2 regions of the Natronincola ferrireducens genome follow, and region 1 is predicted to be linked to the other one. Evidence: riboswitches for the same ligand, from Rfam matches in the RefSeq annotation. Region 1 holds a riboswitch; the other holds the start of a gene.
What was found. Region 1 has a riboswitch for cyclic di-GMP ahead of BLS22_RS07270 (hypothetical protein). Riboswitches for the same ligand answer to the same signal wherever they lie in the genome.

Region 1 (3,443 bases):
CCTATTGTTATGATATACTTGGAAATAAAAAGGGGGGTTATCCTGTGAAAAAAGAACTGCTTATTGATATTTTTAAATATCACTTTCTTGAAAAATTATCTTATCGTGAGATTGCAGCTAAGTTGAATATCGATAGAAGAACAGTAAGTAGGTATGTCCATATCATGGAAAAAAATATACAGTCCTTAAAGGATAACCCATCCCCTACAGGAAAGTCTGGTGATAAGACTACCCATGCCTATATTTTTCATGATTGGGAGGATTATATGGAAGACATCATTGCCTATAAAGCTACTAGAAAAAAGAAGGCATTAACTCCTACTACTAAAAAAGCCATTTATAGATTAACAGAAGTCCTTAATACCACTAGTCCTCAAAGAATTTATGATTTTATCTATGAAAATTATGAAGAGTTTCAAGGCACGATTGTGGATGGTCTTACCTATTCCTCTATTTGGCGAGCTTTGCAGGAGAAACAGAATGAAGATGAGTCAACCCCTAAGGATTGACCCTGAATTATTAAGAGATAAAATATAAAGCTACCCATCTAACATGCAGTACCATTATCCAAAGCTTTACAGCCGTTAATCCCATGAGGGCTTTAGATAACCACGGTATTTTAGACCTGACTTTGTATAAAAAAATCATCGCTATTCCTACATATAATACCACACCGATTATGGATAGGATCATGGATAAATGAATAAAGTAATCCATGATAGGGTTTGCCTCTTCTATAATCCCCAGTTGTAATCCTATCGACGTAAAAGCTATGTCAAAAACCGTTAGTAAAAATATACCATAGTAGATAAAACGATTTTTTTTCATAATCATACAACTCCTTATTATAAGTATATGCAACAAAAACTTGTGTGTTGTATGATAGTATTTGAAGTATTCTATTAATCCTCTCTGGTACTTAATGGCATTGTAGGGTCAGCTTCCCTATAGAAGGGTTTTTCTTGTTTTGATTACAGTCACCTAATCTACCGCGGGAATACCTACTACAGCATGGGCAGCAACATAGATATCGCCATTAAATTTATATTCTTCCCCTACCTTAAAGCCCAATTGACCAGGAGCATTGGTTAAGCGACCCCGACGGTCTGAAGGAAGCTCTTGGTTCCCAATCCATAGATGGGTTTCTTGAAGTGCATAACCACTAAATATATCATAATTTACAATCACTGTACCAGCTTTATAATCAACTATAACATTTCCAACATGAATTCCATTATCAAGATTATTTTGACCAGCACCAGCCCACAATTTCAATACATATTCACCTTCACTAATAGGTCCATTGGTCCATCCCCAGTTGTTTGCATTTAAGCCCTCAATAGATGTAAACTTTCTTGCAATATTCCCACCATAAGCCCAAGCTGTCTCTTCATAGAACATAGGCTTTTCACAATAGTAGAAAGTAATATGACTCCAGCCTGAGCCAGTATTGTTAGGATTATTAGCTGGTTGTTTTAACCCACAGTCATTGTAAACTCCCTGAGGATATTTAGGATAATAACTGTATAAGTTACCACCTTGATTTCCACCTTTTACATATACATGAAATACTGGCATAGTTGATGCCCAAGCAAATGTATCTCCATTATTTGTGATTGTTACTTGAAACTTTGAATTAAGATCTGTACTTGCAGTATCATCATCTCCGACTTTATATATGCCGTCTACTAATTCGTTTTCATCTAAATCTATTTTAAAAGCTTTTAATATACAGCCTTCTGGAGCCTCAAGGCTACTAGGAATTGGATTTGGTCCTAATATAGGGATGCTGTCATAGCTCCCCGTAGTAGGGTTGACTTTTGGACTAGTACAATCTTCAGTGCCTGCAAAAACAAATTGAACTAGTGAGAAAATAAGCATAACAGCTAGTAAAATGCTGAATAATCTCTTTTTCATAATATTCCCCTCTTTCATCTCATATAGATTCATTGTTTTATACCTTTATTAGCATATTAGCAAAACAGTTTAGATTTGATTTATCATCTGTATTAGAATAACGATTCTATAATCAGCAACCAGACTATCATAGTGGCAAAGGTATCGTTATCATACCATCTGCACCTTAGACTCTAGGCTTTGCGTCCTGTTCTTTTGAGCAGTTTGCCCTTCCTTAGGTCAGTATATCTATAAATGTATGAAAAACTAATTTAAAGCTATACCTATAGATTAACTTTACTTTTATGTCACGAGTTAGTTAATCCATACTTAATCATAAGCACTCCTCCCCTCCCCTCCCATTGATAATTTATTTACAAGAGGTCGGTTACACTACCAGCTCCATGTGACCTAAGTGTCCAAATAAAGGTCATACTTCATAGCTCCCTATTGCTTGGTAAGTAATAAATATCTTGTTATTCTATATCCTTAGGTATAAATGATACTAGCCAAAAGTAGTATAAATGTTATTCTAATGTAGTATATTCTTTGGACATTAATAATATTATAATTAGCCAAAAGTCCTATGCAAATAAATTTCGCTAGTCATTTCTGGGCAAATAATTGTTGTTATTTCAATATTTTAAAGCGTTTTTATTTATTGTTATGGTTTTATAAGAAACCCTGTTGTTCCTAGTTAAAGCTTGTAAATTATTAGCTTAAAGAAATAGTTTTTTTACTTCTTCTGCAGGGTCTATTTGTATCATTAATAGTGTCCTCCTTTATTAATAATGTTATCATTTATGATAACATTATATATGATAAATTTCATTTCCCACACTTTCAAATGATCACTTTCTTTCTAAGAAATGTTTTATCCTGAATCTTTTGGAACTTCTGACAATCTCTTTTAAGTTGAGTTCACCAAAAATTTTCTAGTGGGATTTACCTCTTTTTTCAACAAGATCGTCCCTTGTGTACATTCTTACCGAAAAATTTTGTCTGTCTTACCCCCCATTTTGGGGCATAAAAAATCCTAGGTATACTTTCCTGTCCCTAGGGGGACAAAGAGGTGTTCTTTTGGTAATCTCTAGGCTAAGTAATAGTTTTTCAGTTTTGAGTGATAGGTATTTTATTATGTTAACTGTTTTTTAAAAATTTATTTGCCATGTAATTGATGATTGCCTCCTTTAGTAATTTCTTAGGTGTAATGCCCTCAGGAATGATTAGGGAAACCGATTAGTCACTGTTTAGCAGAATTAGTGTGTTGGTGTAGTTTTCTCCACCATCCACATCCCCGTACTCTCCATACTCACTGTCTAAGATTTCTACCAGTTCTCTGACTACCTCTACTACCTTGTGTGGTAGTTCTGTTAGTCTTTTAGCTTCTTCTACATGGGCTATTTTTATCATTGATATTGTCCTCCTTTATTAATTTTATTATCATTTATCATAAGATTGGATATGATATATGTCTTTCTCCTTTGATTTTTTCCACACAAAAAGAGCCGACCTGTTAAGATTGACTTTTTTTGTTCAATAAGTTA
Region 2 (3,443 bases), on a different contig from region 1:
ATAGGGCCTTTTAAAGGTGGTATTAGATTTCATCCAGATGTAAACCTGGACGAGGTAAAAGCTCTTTCTACATGGATGACATTTAAATGTGGTGTAGTTGGTGTTCCATATGGTGGAGGTAAAGGTGGAATTACTGTAAATCCATCGGAATTATCCCAAGGAGAATTAGAAAGATTATCAAGAGGATTTACTAGAGCTATTGCTCCAATCATCGGAGAAAAAGTGGATATTCCGGCACCAGACGTAAATACAAACGGTCAAATTATGGCTTGGATGGTAGACGAATATCACAAAGCTACTGGTGATTTCCAACCTGGAGTACTTACAGGAAAGCCTGTATCCTTCTATGGTTCATTAGCAAGAACAGAAGCAACTGGATATGGTGTGGCCATTATGGCGAGAGATGCTGCTAAGAAAATTAATTTACCATTAGAAGAAGCAACAGTTGCTCTTCAAGGCTTTGGTAATGTAGGTAGTTATGCGGCTTTATATATTGCAGAAATGGGAGCTAAGGTAGTTGCGGTTTCTGATGCCTCTGGATGTATCATAAACAAAAATGGTCTTGATGTACCGGCATTAGCAGAATATGTAAAAGAACACAAGATTGTAAAAGACTTCCCAGGAGCTGAAGAAGTAATAGATAGAAATGAAGTTTTTGCATTAAATGTAGATATCTTAATGCCATGTGCTTTAGAAAATCAAATTACAGCAGAAAATGCTGTTAATATTAAGGCTAAAATCATCAGTGAAGGTGCTAATGGACCTACAACATTAGATGCAGATAAAATTCTAGACGAAAGAGGCATCGTTGTAGTACCAGATATTTTAGCAAATGCTGGTGGTGTTACAGTATCCTATTTTGAGTGGGTACAAAACCTAATGAGATATTCTTGGACCTTTGAAGAAGTTCAAGAAAAGCAATCTCAATTAATGGAAAAAGCCTTCAATGAAATTTGGGCATTAAAAGAAGAGCATGGGGTAAACATGAGGGTAGCGGCTTACATGATGTCTATCAAGCGTGTTGCTGATGCTATGAAGTTAAGAGGCTGGTACTAGGATTTTAAAATAAAAATTATATAGTAATAGTTGGGGCAGATATTCTTCGGAGTATCTGCCTTTATTACTATTTAATCATTTAAATACAAAGAATAGCAAACAAATTATTAATAGATTAAGAACAAATCAAGTTACTTATTATACAAATTAGCAGTATAGAGAGAACATGATTGGCAACGATTAAGGAAATACCAAAGGATAAAAGCCTAGAGGCGAATATACCGCTAGTTTATAGTAATGATAGAGTAGGAACCCAGTTTACGTTGGATTTTGGAAAAGTTGCTGGGAATTTGTAGAGGATGATATTACACAGGAATTTTAAATGCAAAAAAAGAAAAGAAACTACAAAAGTTTACTAATATTCCTGTAGAAATTTACGTAAAAAAGCAAATCTATGATTTAAAAGCTTAATATTGTAAGAATAACAACGAAGAGTTTATATTTTAAACAACCCCCAAACTAGATATAATAAAATATATAGATGGGGACAATGATTTGTATTCTTTAATTGGGCACTTGGAATGCAAGGAGTCAGTAGTGCAACCTGCCAGCTAGTAATAGCTGGTTTTGTGTTCTAATCCATTAGGGGGAATTGTTACAATAAATAAACCTACTGCATATAATTTTTTTAAAATGGCAATATTCTAATGAGGTTTAGAATAATATATAGAAGCTTATTAATAATGACAGTAAAAGACCTAATAATATCATAGAATAAAAACATGGAAGAAGTGATGTGGCCTGTGGACAATAGGCAGAAAGTAACTACCTTGTTTATGAAAACCAACTTCTTAGAAAATCAACCTGGAGAGATAAAAGTTATCTATATTTATCGATATATGTCATTATTATTGACTTCCCTCTTCTATCTAATTGGCACACCCTCTGTACCCATTATATTTAAGATAGGAGTTATCTTTTTATTGTATTTATCTGCAAAAATTATGATGGGTTTCTACATAAAGCTTCACAAAAACGTATTTATCATGAAGGTATTGGTTTTATTAGAGTCTTCAGGAATTATACTATTACTATTTCCATCAGGAGGTATCAGTAGTCCTTTTATTTGGTATGCATTGAATCCCGTTTTAGTGGCGGCTAATTATTTAAATACCATCTTTTGCTGGTTGACCCTAACCCTTTATCTTGTTTCGGCAACCGCTATAAGCATCAATTTTATTAATCACTACAACCAATCAATTATAGAGATGACAAAGGAAAATGCTCACCTCGTTTTAGTATTTGTTTTAATCACATTAGCTGTTCAACTACTTTCCAATCTATGCAAAAAGCTACATGAGCAATCGCATCATTTAGTGATACAAAAAAGGGAGCTGTTAAAAGCCAATGATGCTTTACAACAGCTGAATGGAAGTCTTGAAGAATCCATGGAGCACATTATGGATCTTTATCAGGCGGTGGAGATATTCACTAACCAAAACAATCGTCAAAATCTATTTCAAGTTTTTGCAGATTATACAGAAAAACTGACAAAAACAAATTTAGCTTTTTTTTGTGGGTTACCCTATTCAAAATATAGGGAAATAATTACAGTCAGTAACGATAAAAGCATCAATAATGAGAAATTACAGATTAAAAAGGCCATTCAAGAGTATGGAGATTCCTTTAAACATACTGCTTACCCCATGGAATTTATAATTAATGCCCAAAGATACAGCCTGATAAAGGTAAAATCCTCAACCAATAGATATGGATTAATAGGAATTCAGTTAGAGGATGAGACCCAATTAAATGGGCTAAGGTTAAGACAGTTATACTTTCTTGCTAACCTATGCACTGTCATTTTAGAAAGGTTGGAGCTAGAAGAAATAGAAGAACAACTAATGCTAGTAGAAGAGCAAAATCGAATTGCTAATGAAATACATGACAATGTATCTCAACGGCTTTTTAGTATTACTTATGCCATCCATGCTTTAAATGGAAAATGGCAAAGCATTTCAAATGATAGATTAAAAGTACAGTTAGAGCATATTAGACAATCTGCCAACGAAGCTATGCAGGATCTAAGGGCTTCTATATATCGGCTAAGCTCAAGAAAGAGGGGGGAGAAGTCCCTACATAAAACCATTAACACTTATCTTAATAGCTTAGCTAATCTTAACGGTATTACCGTAGATTTTGAAATAAAAGGAGAAGAGGAACTGATTCCAAATCCAGTAAAAAAAGCATTTTTTAGGCTTATCCGTGAGGCCACAGGGAATGCAGTCCGGCACGGAAGATGTAAAGAGATACAGGTGGAAATTCACGTGGAGAAAGGAAAAATAGTGCTGATGGTACGTGATGACGGCAAGGGCTTTAACTTCAGTGCACTACAGCAAACTCAGCATAGTGGTCTAGGGATTGGAAATATGAAAAATCTTGTAGAA

Region 2: it holds a riboswitch for cyclic di-GMP, as region 1 does, so the genes downstream of both, BLS22_RS01660 (sensor histidine kinase) here and BLS22_RS07270 (hypothetical protein) in region 1, are expected to answer to the same signal.

The regions. Positions count from the first base shown of each region.
Region 1 is NZ_FNFP01000002.1:357,740-361,182, forward strand. Features, by position in the region: gene BLS22_RS07260 (sigma factor-like helix-turn-helix DNA-binding protein) at 45-509, shown strand; gene BLS22_RS07265 (DUF5658 family protein) at 520-828, opposite strand; gene BLS22_RS07270 (hypothetical protein) at 982-1,917, opposite strand; cyclic di-GMP riboswitch class I at 2,029-2,136, opposite strand; cyclic di-GMP riboswitch class II at 2,270-2,353, opposite strand; gene BLS22_RS15080 (hypothetical protein) at 3,136-3,309, opposite strand.
Region 2 is NZ_FNFP01000001.1:364,704-368,146, forward strand. Features, by position in the region: gene BLS22_RS01655 (Glu/Leu/Phe/Val family dehydrogenase) at 1-1,056, shown strand, start outside; gene BLS22_RS15470 (pseudouridine-5'-phosphate glycosidase) at 1,227-1,352, shown strand; cyclic di-GMP riboswitch class II at 1,531-1,614, shown strand; gene BLS22_RS01660 (sensor histidine kinase) at 1,800-3,443, shown strand, end outside.